2 regions of the Pseudalkalibacillus sp. A8 genome follow, and region 1 is predicted to be linked to the other one. Evidence: a T-box and tRNA genes for the amino acid it is inferred to sense, from the RefSeq annotation. Region 1 holds a T-box; the other holds one or more tRNA genes.
The links. The T-box of region 1 lies ahead of glyQ (glycine--tRNA ligase subunit alpha). A T-box ahead of a tRNA ligase gene usually reads a tRNA of that ligase, here a tRNA-Gly.

Region 1 (6,285 bases):
ACAAGATCGAATTTACAGATTGAAGCAGCACGTTGGATGGAACTTTCTGAATCTGAATCTAACTGTAGTAATTCACTTGAATAGGCAGCATGGGTCTTGATACGCTCAACCTTATCAGCGATCGTGCCTAATTCTTCATGGAACACGATTGACTCAAGCTTATCCAGGTAATGCTCTATGGACTTTTTCTTGTCCTCATTGTGGAAGAATTGAGCGTCTTTCAATCGCGCCCGCAATACTTTTTCATTCCCTTTCACAACATTCGCTAGATGATTGTGATCCCCATTTCGAACTGTCACAAAATAAGGTTGCAGCTCCCCATCTTTGTTTTGCACAGGAAAATAACGCTGATGTTCTTTCATAGAAGTGATCAGTACTTCAGGCGGGAGTTCCAGGAATTCTTCATCAAATTTCCCATGTAAAGCAGTGGGATACTCTACCAGATTATTCACTTCCTCCAACAGCCCTTCATCAATCGGGATTTTCCATCCTTCTTCCTCCTGGATGTTTTCCAATTGATTTTGAATCCCTTCCTTCCGTTCTTTCGGGTCAGCAATGACAAATTGACCAAGTAAATCCGTCGGATATTGTTCAGGTGACTCGATTTCAATTTCCTCACCAAGAAAACGGTGCCCGTAAGTTTTCCGATCAGATTGGACCCCTGCGATTTCTAGTTTCGGTATTTCTGTCCCATATAAGAAGAGGATCCATTTGATCGGCCGGACGAATTTAAAGTCCCGGTCTCCCCATCTCATGTTCTTCGGAAAATGAAGGTTTTGAATCACTTTGTCCAGTTGAGGCAATAACTTCATTGTGGATACCCCAGTTGTAAACTTATTCGCAAAAACATATTCTGTATTCTTCACTTCTTTAAAGAAGAGATCTTCCGGGTTTACACCTTGACCTCTGGCAAAGCCTAATGCAGCTTTCGACCAATTCCCCACATCATCAATAGCGATTTTTTTTGCAGGTCCTCTTAGTTCTTCTTCTTGGTCCTCTTGCTTATCAGCAACTTCCGTAATTTTTACAGCTAGTCGTCTAGGTGTTGAATACGGCAATACTTCACCGAAGGGAATCCGGTTTTCCGTAAACCAGCCTGCTATTTTATCAGAAAGCTGATACATCGCATCTGTAACAAAACGTGCAGGCATTTCTTCCAGACCGATTTCCAATAAAAGATCCTGTTTACTCATCGACATTCGCCCCTTTCAACATTGGAAATCCTAATTGCTCTCTTTGCTCATAGTAAGCTTTCGCACATTTTCTAGCTAGATTTCTGACACGGCTGATATACCCTGTCCGTTCTGTTACGGATATGGAACCCTTCGCATCAAGTTGATTGAACACATGAGAACATTTCAGCACATAATCGTAACCTGGGAACACGAGCTGATCTTCAATTGCCCGTTTTGCCTCTTTTTCATAGATGTTGAATAGGTTGAACAACATATCGGTATCAGACACTTCAAATGTATATTTCGAGTGTTCATATTCAGATTGATAATAAAGATCATGATACGTTATGCCTGAGTGCCATTCCAAGTCGAATACATTCTCTTTGTCTTGTATGTAAGAAGCAAGACGTTCAATACCATAAGTGATTTCAGCAGATACAGGCTTTGCATCTAAACCGCCTACTTGTTGGAAATAAGTGAATTGGGTGATTTCCATGCCATCTAGCCATACTTCCCAACCAAGACCAGAAGCCGATAAAGTCGGCGCTTCCCAATTGTCTTCAACAAAACGAATGTCATGCTCATCCGGGTCGATACCGATTTCCTTCAAGCTTTGCAGATAAAGCTCTTGGATGTTATCCGGCGATGGCTTCATGACGACTTGGAACTGGTGATGCTGATAGAGACGGTTTGGATTTTCCCCATACCTTCCATCGACTGGTCTTCGAGACGGTTCTACATAAGCTACATTCCATGGCTCTGGTCCGATACTTCGCAGAAATGTCATCGGATTCATCGTTCCCGCACCTTTTTCTACATCGTACGCTTGCATGACAAAGCATCCTTGGTCAGCCCAATAACGCTGCAGTGTAAGAATCATATCTTGTAAATTCATAATGCACCTCCACGGTTCGAATTTTTGTTTTCTTCCTTTTTTGAGTCTGTTCATAGGTTTTCAAGCATAAAAAACTCTCGTCCCTATGTCTGACTCGACATAGGGACGAGAGTTCACCCGCGGTTCCACCCTATTTGGGATTGAGGAGGTCTGTCTCAAGAAATCATCATTGGATGAAATCAAGAGCACAAGTTTCTATCTCAATCCCCGCTTTATTGTAATGCTCCAGAGCGCCCTTCCTTACTTTTCAATCTCTAGCTCCCACCAACCTAGAGTCGCTTGAATTGAGGTTGTAAGTACTCCTCTCCATCAACGCATCGTTTTAAATTTGTTGAAAGTATCATAATCGTTTTTATCCAGTTTGTCAAATCTCATTCGAATTTCTGCAGTTGGTCAAGAAAACGTTTCGATTTTAATCGAATCCCTGTGTATTCATCGAGGTATGTAGTTAGGATTTTATTCAACGCCTGTTTCGTTTCTTCTTTTACAGAAACATTGCCTAATCTAGACAGGTCCATGTAGTAAATCAGATTCAAAAGCCTCGCCGTTTTCGGAGTTAGCCCAAGGGCCTTCGGATCAGAATATTTGCACTGAACACAGAGAAACCCTCCCTCTGCTATTGAGAAGGCAGAAATACCCTCTTTTCTTCCACAAAGGACACATCGGTCTACCTGAGGACCCACCCCTGAGAGTCGTAGCATCTTCATTTCGAATATGGCTTTCAAAATGTCAGGATCTATCCCTTCATCCAAATAAGTCAAGGATAGCTTCAAAAATTCGAATAGAGCTGGGGATGCTTGGTTATCCTCAGTCGATTTATCCAGTAGTTCCACCATATAAGCTGCATATGCCGTTTTAAAAATATCCTGCTTGATCCCTCGAAAAGTATTGATGATTTCTCCTTGGCTCAAGCTCCCTAGTCCACTTCCCTTTTGAATAAGGAAATGGCCATGAGTGAATAGCTGGGAAACAGAAGAGAGGCGACTTTTCGTTTTTTTCGCCCCTCGTGCCATAATCCCAAGTTTGCCAAAATCCTTTGTATAAACGGTTACTACTTTGTTGGATTCCCCGTAATCCGAGGTACGGATCACGATCGCTTCTGACTTGATCAACATCACGATCACCGCCTGATTTCAGTGTGATGCAATCAAAGCTCTGTTTCTAAATAATCGCCTTTCCTTTCTTCGATTTCCAATAGGTCAGATGATTGGTCATTCTCACTCTCAAGTTCTTTTAACAAGAGATACGTATCGATATTACCTGTCTCGCAAAACAATTTCCAGGTAAAGTCCCTCATGGAATGTCTCCACCTTTCGAAAGAAAATAAGCAATCCTTTTCATTAGAGTGACCTTGATTACAAATTTCATGTTATGGAATTTTTGACAATTTCACTTTAAACATCTGGCTTTTTATATTTGTTGATTTTCACGAAATGCACTCCTTTTCCGGCAGGCTAAAGAAATGCGGAAGCGACCAGCGTAGTCACATAGGTCACTGGAAGACTGACAAGGGCGCTGCCGCCGCAGGAAGTTTGAAGTGATTAAAGTGACTGGTCGCTGATCTAAACACCACTTCTCGGAACCCATTTTTTTACATTCATAGCGTAATTTGACAAGCCTCCTCGCTGTAGGGTCTTGCCTGGCTCCTTTTCCCGCTGGAGTGTCGCAAATTTTGCTTAAGGCAAAATTTTCTATAAGAAATCAACATTAAAATTTATCAAAGCCAAACATTTAAAAAATCCTAAGGAAAAAAGCTTGAGGAACAAGTCAAATTCAATATGTGTCCTCACTGAATCCAAAATCCCTCAGATTGAACGGACGATTCCGCCAATCTTTCTGAACTTTAACCCACAGTTCAAGGTAGACTTTTGACCCTAACAGATGCTCGATATCCTGACGTGCCAGAGAGCCGATCTTCTTCAGCATTCCACCTTGTTTTCCAATTAGAATCCCTTTTTGTGAAGACCGCTCTACGACAATCGTCGCGGTTATATCTACCATGTTTCCGTTCTCTCGACGTTTCATCTCATCAATGACAACCGCAACGGAATGCGGTACTTCTTCGTGTGTCAGGTGCAGAACTTTTTCTCTGATCAACTCTGCCGCTACAAATCGTTCAGGATGGTCTGTCACTTGATCTTCAGGATAATACTGCGGTCCTTCTTCCAAGTAATTTGTGAGCTGTTCCATCAAAGTTGTAACATTGTTGCCGTTAAGAGCTGAAATAGGCACGATTTCTGCAAAATCCAGTTTTTCACGATATTGTTCAATGATCGGCAGCAAATCGTCTGGATGTACTCTGTCTATCTTATTGATAACCAAAAATATAGGCCTGTTCACATTTTTAAGACGGTTCAGGATAAACTGGTCCCCTCGTCCATATCCTTCTTCCGCATTGATCAAAAATAGGATGATATCGACTTCATTCAATGTTTCTTGAGCAATCTTTGTCATGAAGTCCCCAAGTTTATGCTTCGGTTTATGGATTCCGGGTGTATCAATGAACACAATCTGTTCCTGTTCCGTAGTGTAAACGCCATGAATCTTATTGCGTGTCGTCTGCGGTTTATCACTCATGATGGCGATCTTCTGTCCAAGTACATGGTTTAACAACGTTGATTTCCCGACATTCGGACGTCCAATGATTGAAACGAAGCCTGATTTGAATCCTTCTCTACTCATTTAAATCCTCCGGTGAAAATGCTCCTGGCAGCAATTCACTTACTTTCAGTTCCTGCAGGTCACCATTCAAGTTAGTCAAATAAACTGGCATAGTCGGCTTACATAATTCTGATATAACTTGTCTGCATGCACCGCAAGGCGGAACGGGACGCTTCGTATCCGCAACGACTGCCAAAGCACTGAATGCCTTGTCCCCTTCTGAGTATGCTTTGAACAAGGCTGTCCGCTCTGCACAATTACATAGACTGTAGGCAGCGTTTTCAATATTTGCTCCACGATAAACTTTTCCATCTTCTGTAAGTAATGCGGCTCCTACCTGGAATTTAGAGTAGGGTGTATATGCAAACTTCCTTGCTTCAATTGCTTCTTGTATCAGTTCTTCTTTATTCAAATCTTTCACCTCTATAAAACGATTTCAATTATTGGTACAGCAAATAGAAGGAATCCTATTATAACAGCAATAATACTGAAAATAAAGACGGAACCTGCAGCTAAGTCTTTTGCTTTTTTCGCAATCGGGTGATATTCCTCAGTAATCAGATCCACGACTCGCTCAATGGCAGAATTCATCAATTCAAGGCCAAGTACAATCCCGATGGTAAGCAAAAGGACCAACCACTTTACGGTTGAAAAACCAAGCAGCAGAGCCATGATAACCGTAAAAACCGCAAAAATACAATGGATGCGAAAATTTCGTTCCATTCGCCAGCCTTCAATCAAGCCCTCAAACGCATAGCGAAAACTTTTCGCAATATCCCTGATCATGACCGTTTCAATCCGAAAGAGTTCAAGATGGAATCCTGTCTTGTGAACATTTTTTTCTCGTCCTCATCGTTCATATGATCATATCCTAACAAATGCAGAAATCCATGAACTGCAAGAAAACCAACTTCACGCATGAAAGTGTGGCCATATTCATCAGCCTGCTCTTTTGCCTTTTCAACTGAGATGATGATATCACCAAGCAATACCGGAGTATCGTCATCGATGATTTCCATTTCTCCCTCTACCTCATCTTCAAGAGCAAATGAGATGACATCAGTAGCACGGTCTATCCCTCTAAATTCGGAGTTGATCTCTTGGATACGCTCATTCGTCACAAATGTCACAGATAACTCTGATTCTTGGGTGATTGTCTCTTCTTTAGCAGCATACTGCAGTAAATTTTCAATTTCATTTAATATTGCTACATCCAATTGTTCAGTTTCATCATATAAATCAATGGTTAGCATTATGCTTGACTCACTTTCTTTTTATGAATTTCCTCAGGATATTCAATACGGGAATGGAACATCCCATTCAACGTCTGACAGATACTGACTGTGACGGTTTCGAGTTCCTTCAAGGTAATCGAACATTCATTGAACTGTCCATCCTCCAAACGGTCAGCTACTATTTTCCGTACTAATGATTCTATCTTAGTCGGGGTTGGCTTTGCAATGGATCGGACAGCAGCCTCTACGGAATCTGATATGCTGATGATGGCTATTTCTTTCGTTTGTGGCTTGGGTCCAGGATAACGGAAGTCCGATT
Region 2 (6,285 bases), 320 kb from region 1:
ATTATAGACCGCAACGGAAAGCGATTTTTTCGCTTGATCCTGGCCAATGACATAATCATCAAGAATCTTCCGGATTTCCTGAGGCTTCGGTACGTCTTTAAATTCTACATCCTCTTCTGTACCGAGTTCCTCTTCTACGATTTCTGTACACAATTCAATACATTCATCACAAATATAGACACCTGGTCCGGCAACCAGTTTACGTACTTGATCTTGTGTTTTACCACAGAAAGAACACTTCAATTGTCCTTTTTCTTCGTTAAATTTAAACATTGAATCACCCCTAAGAATGGTTTGGATGAATTGTTACTTTTAGTTATTTGTCATCGAGTGTATTTTACACATTGAAAGATTTCCAATAGTTTTCAGAGTAACAAATCTGTCGATGGATTCCATTTTAATTATGTACATACGATTTTATCATGAAGAGCCGTAAAACAAAAATAATAACGCTTTGATATGTAAAATTCAAGTGCTGATATGTATCAGTATAGTCATAATTCAGTTGTGCGATTCCTATTAAAACTATATTTTTTGGATTAGCTCTCTGGAAAATCTTATACATATAAATAAAGCTTTTTTGTACAAAACAAGGCACGAAAGTTCGCGCCTTGTTTCATATCCTACTTTATATTATGCAACAGTTTTGCTATTCTCTACAAGAAAATCAATTGCCTTACGAACTTTCAAGTCACCCTTCAATAGATCAGGTCCACCTTGCATCGCAAGCATTTGCTTCATTTTATCAACTTCCATTTGGTACATTTCAGCCATCTTCTTGATTTCTTCATCTACTTCTTCTTCTGAGACTTCAATGTTTTCAGCTTCAGCGATCGCTTCAAGAGTCAAGTTTGTACGAACACGCTTTTCTGCATCTTCTTTCATTTGCTCTTTCAACTGATCTTCAGAAGTGCCTGAGAACTGAGAGTACATATCCAAGTTCATACCTTGCATTTGAAGGCGTTGATCGAATTCCTTCATCATACGATCAAGTTCGGAATTGACCATTGCTTCAGGAACATCTATCTCTGCGTTTTCAGAAGCTTTTTGAACAAGTTGATCTTTCATTTCATTTTCAGCTTGTGTCGCTTTGTCATTTTGAAGACGCTCTTTAATTTGAGATTTCAACTCATCAAGTGTTTCCACTTCTTCATTTGCGTCCTTAGCAAACTCGTCATCCAGCTCAGGAAGTTCCAGTTGTTTGATTTCATGGATTTTCACTTTAAACGTAGCTGGTTTTCCGGCAAGCTCTTCAGCATGGTATTCCTCAGGGAATGTTACTTCGACGTCCTTTTCAGCACCTGCTTCTTCACCTTCAAGCTGCTCTTCGAAACCAGGAATGAATGATCCCGATCCGATTTCAAGAGAATAGTTCTCAGCAGTTCCGCCTTCGAAAGCTTCCCCGTCAACATATCCAGCAAAGTCGATTATAACTGTATCGCCTTTTTCAACTTTACCTTCTTCTTTCACAGCCAATTCAGCATGCTTCTTTTGAAGAGCTGTCAATTCTTCTTGGACATCTTCATCTGTAACTTCACTATCTTGTTTTTCTACTTCAAGGCCTTTATATTCACCTAGTTTGACTTCAGGCTTGACTGTAACAGTTGCTTTGAAAACAAGGTTTTTACCTTTTTCCATTTGCTCGATATCAACATCAGGCTGGTCGACCGGCTCGATTCCTGTTTCCTCAACTGCTTGAGTATATGCGCTAGGAAGCAGGATATCTAAAGCGTCCTGGTAAAGTGCTTCCACTCCGAAACGCTTTTCAAACATTGAACGCGGGACTTTCCCCTTACGGAATCCTGGTACGTTCACTTTTTTTACGACCTTTTTGAACGCTTGATCCAATGCTTCGTTGACACGTTCAGCATCTACATCAATGGTTAATACACCTAGATTGCCTTCTTGCTTTTCCCATTTTGCACTCATGACTATAATTCCCTCCAACATTTATCTTCTTATAACTACATTAACGTACGAATGAGTTTGCAACCACTACATTATAACACATGAACATTGGTTTTCAACTAGTTCGACTAGTCATCAGAGAGACCGACTTCTTTCATTGATAATCGTTCAATTTCTATGATCTTTCCAACAACATCCTCAAGTAACTCTTCATCTAATGAAAAAGCAACCTGCAGATCATCCCCATCAAAATCTATACCGTTCAGCCTATGAGCTACTTCAAGAACGGCGACGGCCCATAATTGTTCATTAAGGGGCTCTGGTTGGAACGGGTAAATCATAAATAAGTAATGGTCCCAGATTTGTTCAGCCATTTCTAACAATGTCGGATTCTGTTGTTCCAATTGATGCTCGATGATGGTTTTAACCAGTCTATAAAATTGTCCGTCTGGTATGTCATGAAGTTGGTCAGGACTTACCGTCATCGTCTTCCCAAATTTATGTATACTGATGGTTTCTGACGCGTCTCCCTCTTTCAGCATTTGCAGAACAATTGTTTTTAAAGATGGATTGGCATCGGGATATGTAAGAAAATTCTTCAACTCATTACGTACTGCTGGTTGATCAGGTTTTTCAATCGATTGTACTGCTTGCCATTGTTTCTTAGAGTCCGGTGATCTCAATTGTGTTGCAAGATGTTCTACCTCTTGATCCGAAAATTTCGTTTCAAAAACAAAGTTATCACTCGGTTCATCCTCAGCCATTTTTCGACTGAAATATAAAAGCTGATAGAAGTTTTCAGCCATTTGCGGCGGCAGGCTTTGCTCTTGGATGACTGCTTCGAGAATTTCCACAACTTCTTCATAATCGCCTAATTGGATGAGGATGGATATGTAAATTTGCAGGACATCATAATACTCACCGATGTCTTTTTTAAGAATCGTATCACACTTTTCCTTTGCTTCTCTCAATTCACCAAGTTCAACCAGACTTAAGACAACGCCAACGTTACCTTGTGGATGATCCGGTTCCATCTCGATAAGCTGTTGGAAATAATTCAGCGATTCTTTGAATTTCTTTTGTTTTAGGGCTGACATTCCCTTATTCACAAGCTTTGCAGTAAGGTTTGGGAAGTAAACGATTTTACTTTCACGCGGCCCTTTATGGTCTTTTTCCAAAACAATCTCCCCGCTTTTTATCAATCGTTTAAAGCAAGTTTAGCAGTTTAACTTCTTAAAAACAAATTCTAACATATTAAGTCTATATTACACTTGTCTTGACATCAACATTCATGTATGTATGGATGAAGGACGGAGTAAGCAACCAGTTAATGGGATTTTTACTCTTGAAGGATTTTATAAAGTCTTTATGAGTACCTTACAGTCGGTTTTACCCACTCAAAGGGTATCAGGAAGCTCCAACGACTAAGGTTATCATCAACTATAAGAAAAAACGCTCCCTGCTTTTATGCAATAGAAGCGTTTGTATGTATTAAGTATGGCGTCCCAGGAGCGATTCGAACGCCCGACCGACAGCTTAGAAGGCTGTTGCTCTATCCAGCTGAGCTACTGGGACATGTTAATAAATGGAGCGGGTGATGGGAATCGAACCCACGACCAGAGCTTGGAAGGCTCTTGTTTTACCACTAAACTACACCCGCATCAATCAGCGACAATAATTAATATATCGAATTACGAGGGAAATGTCAATGGTTTTTTTAATGATCGTGAGTTCTTTTTCTTTTATAATTGATATTCAGTTGATAAATCTGTCAGTTCTTCCCCATCAAATTCAAAAAAACGTACCCGTATTTTATGACGATCCTTACATTCACAAATTGCATAAGACCTTTCTTTCCGCCCTCTAGGCAAACGGAGACTTCCCGGGTTAACAAAAACCATACCATTTTCTTCGAATGATTCTGCTGTATGAGAGTGCCCGAAGAAAACCAGGTCCGCTCCTTTTTCTTCAGCTTTATAGGCTAAATTCATGTAGGACATTTTCACATTGTATAAGTGTCCATGTGTGACAAACAGGCGGTAGTCTTGTTCTTCAATTAATGTTTCATTCGGGAAATCATGATGGCCGAGATCCATATTTCCTTGAACATTGTAAAATGGCCGCAGCATCGGATCATCCGAAGGAAGTTCAGAATCCCCACAATGGATCATTACATCGAGCTGATTTTTATGCAGATCAACGACTTCCTTCAGTTCCTTTGTCAGTCCATGACTATCACTTACGACTAAAACATTCATTGAAAGGTCCTCCTTTAAAAAGCTAAAGTAAACTTCGCAAAGCAAAACTCTTGGTGAAGGCTGTGCTTTGACCCTCGAAAAAGCTAACGCTTTTTCTTCATGCGGCGTTAAGCTTCCGGAGTTACCAGCTTGTGAAAACATACTGAGGAAAGCTTTACTTTCTTCAAGTGTAAAAGATTTCAGACCAATGATTGCGTAATTCTCTCAAAGCCTTTGCACGGTGACTGATTTTGTTCTTTTCCCCTGGTTCCAATTGAGCTAACGTTTTCCCCATAGCAGGAAGATAGAAAATCGGATCATAGCCAAAACCGTGATCTCCTCTTTTTTCATGAAGAATGATTCCTTCACACTTACCTTCAACACTACTTGTTTCTTTCCCTGGTCGTGCAATCGCTAAAACACAGATAAATCGAGCAGAACGATCCTTTTCTGGCACATGTTCCATTTCCGCTAGTACCTTCTTCAGGTTGGCTTCATCGTCTTTTTCTTCCCCTGCATAGCGCGCTGAATAGATTCCAGGCCTGCCATCCAGTGCATCAATTTCAAGTCCGGAATCATCAGCAATGACAGGTTCTTGGAAATGGTTTGCGATTGTTTCTGCTTTAATACTGGCGTTTTCTTTGAAAGTTGAACCATTCTCTTCGATTTCCTCGTGAAAATCCAGGTCTCTCAAAGAAACCACCTTTAACCCAAACTCTTTAAACATTTCCCGGAATTCCTTGACTTTACCCTCATTATGGGACGCGATGATGACCTTTTTCATGAATAAACACCTACTTTTCACCGATGAGCCGGTGAATATCTCCTAGTGCTTCTTTTTGATATTCTATAAGTTCAGTAATCCCTTTATCTGCAAGGTTAAGCATTGCTTGCAATTGATTGTATGAGAATGTTGCCTCTTCACCTGTACCTTGCAGTTCTACAAATTCTTTCCCACCAGTCATGATGACATTCATATCGACATGGGCTTTAGAATCCTCTTCGTAGCACAGGTCTAAGATCTCCCCGTTTTCTGGCACTACCCCAACGGACGTAGCAGCTAAAAATTCTTTTATCGGCATTTTCTTGATGACATCTTGCTCAATGAGTCTGTTGAAAGCCATAGTCATAGCTACAAATGCACCAGTGATACTTGCAGTACGGGTTCCTCCATCCGCCTGTATGACATCGCAATCGATCCAGCAGGTACGCTCTCCGAATTTATCCAGCTCTACTACTGACCGGAGTGCGCGACCAATCAATCGTTGAATCTCCATCGTTCGCCCAGACACTTTCCCTTTACTGGATTCACGGATGTTCCGCTGCTCTGTAGCACGTGGAAGCATTGAATACTCCGCTGCAATCCAACCTTTCCCTTGGTTTCTCATAAAAGGTGGAACGCGATCTTCAATACTAGCTGTACAAATGACTTTTGTATCCCCCACTGAAATCAAAACAGAGCCTTCCGGGTGTTTAATATAATTCGTTTCGATATGTATTTTTCTTAACTGATCATTCATTCTACCGTCTGTTCTCATCCGAAATTCCTCCTTTATAACTTACATTATTGATTAGTATGACCATCACGATCCATAAAGTATGCCGGTGATCACACGTCTTTGGCAAAAGAAAAAGGCGGTTGTTAACCGCCTACTCTTTTATCGTAACACATTTACTTCCTCTATTCATTTTAAAATTCTACAGTATTCACATTCACAGGTCTTGAAACAGGCTCAGTCAATAATTTTCCATCTTGGTTAACGACTTCACTCGTACCATTCACTTTGATCTGTACCTTTTCGATACCCGTAAGTTCAGTCAATGATAATACCAGTGAGTTCAGAACAGCCTCAGATATAGCTGTATTTTTCTGTTCACTGAGGAGCGCCTCATTGAAGTCTAATGTTACGACCCCATCCTCTTCAACTGGGGCACTTACAAGTTCAACTTCATTTCTCATATCCGTCAACAGACCGGATTGAATGGATGGTCCGCTTAACAATTCATCAACAGTGGCTTTTACCATGTTTTCATTCGAATTCACTTTTCTTGTGACCGGAACATAATAGAAGTCATCATCACCATTTTGGCCTATGAAGTAAACCGTTACGGTCTTGCTTCCTGTCACATCGACAACTCC

Region 2: it has a tRNA-Gly gene. The T-box ahead of glyQ (glycine--tRNA ligase subunit alpha) is inferred to sense a tRNA for this amino acid. The anticodon was not compared.

The regions. Positions count from the first base shown of each region.
Region 1 covers NZ_CP174509.1:3,722,261-3,728,545, forward strand. The annotation lists gene glyS (glycine--tRNA ligase subunit beta) at 1-1,193, opposite strand, end outside; gene glyQ (glycine--tRNA ligase subunit alpha) at 1,186-2,070, opposite strand; T-box leader at 2,169-2,392, opposite strand; gene recO (DNA repair protein RecO) at 2,442-3,185, opposite strand; gene ACJROX_RS19275 (YqzL family protein) at 3,218-3,367, opposite strand; gene era (GTPase Era) at 3,844-4,752, opposite strand; gene ACJROX_RS19285 (cytidine deaminase) at 4,745-5,143, opposite strand; gene ACJROX_RS19290 (diacylglycerol kinase family protein) at 5,155-5,517, opposite strand; gene ybeY (rRNA maturation RNase YbeY) at 5,514-5,984, opposite strand; gene ACJROX_RS19300 (HD family phosphohydrolase) at 5,984-6,285, opposite strand, start outside.
Region 2 covers NZ_CP174509.1:4,046,437-4,052,721, forward strand. The annotation lists gene clpX (ATP-dependent protease ATP-binding subunit ClpX) at 1-273, opposite strand, end outside; gene tig (trigger factor) at 634-1,929, opposite strand; gene ACJROX_RS20815 (hypothetical protein) at 2,037-3,086, opposite strand; tRNA gene ACJROX_RS20820 (tRNA-Arg) at 3,407-3,483, opposite strand; tRNA gene ACJROX_RS20825 (tRNA-Gly) at 3,495-3,568, opposite strand; gene ACJROX_RS20830 (metallophosphoesterase family protein) at 3,651-4,166, opposite strand; gene ACJROX_RS20835 (XTP/dITP diphosphatase) at 4,330-4,929, opposite strand; gene rph (ribonuclease PH) at 4,940-5,683, opposite strand; gene ACJROX_RS20845 (GerMN domain-containing protein) at 5,836-6,285, opposite strand, start outside.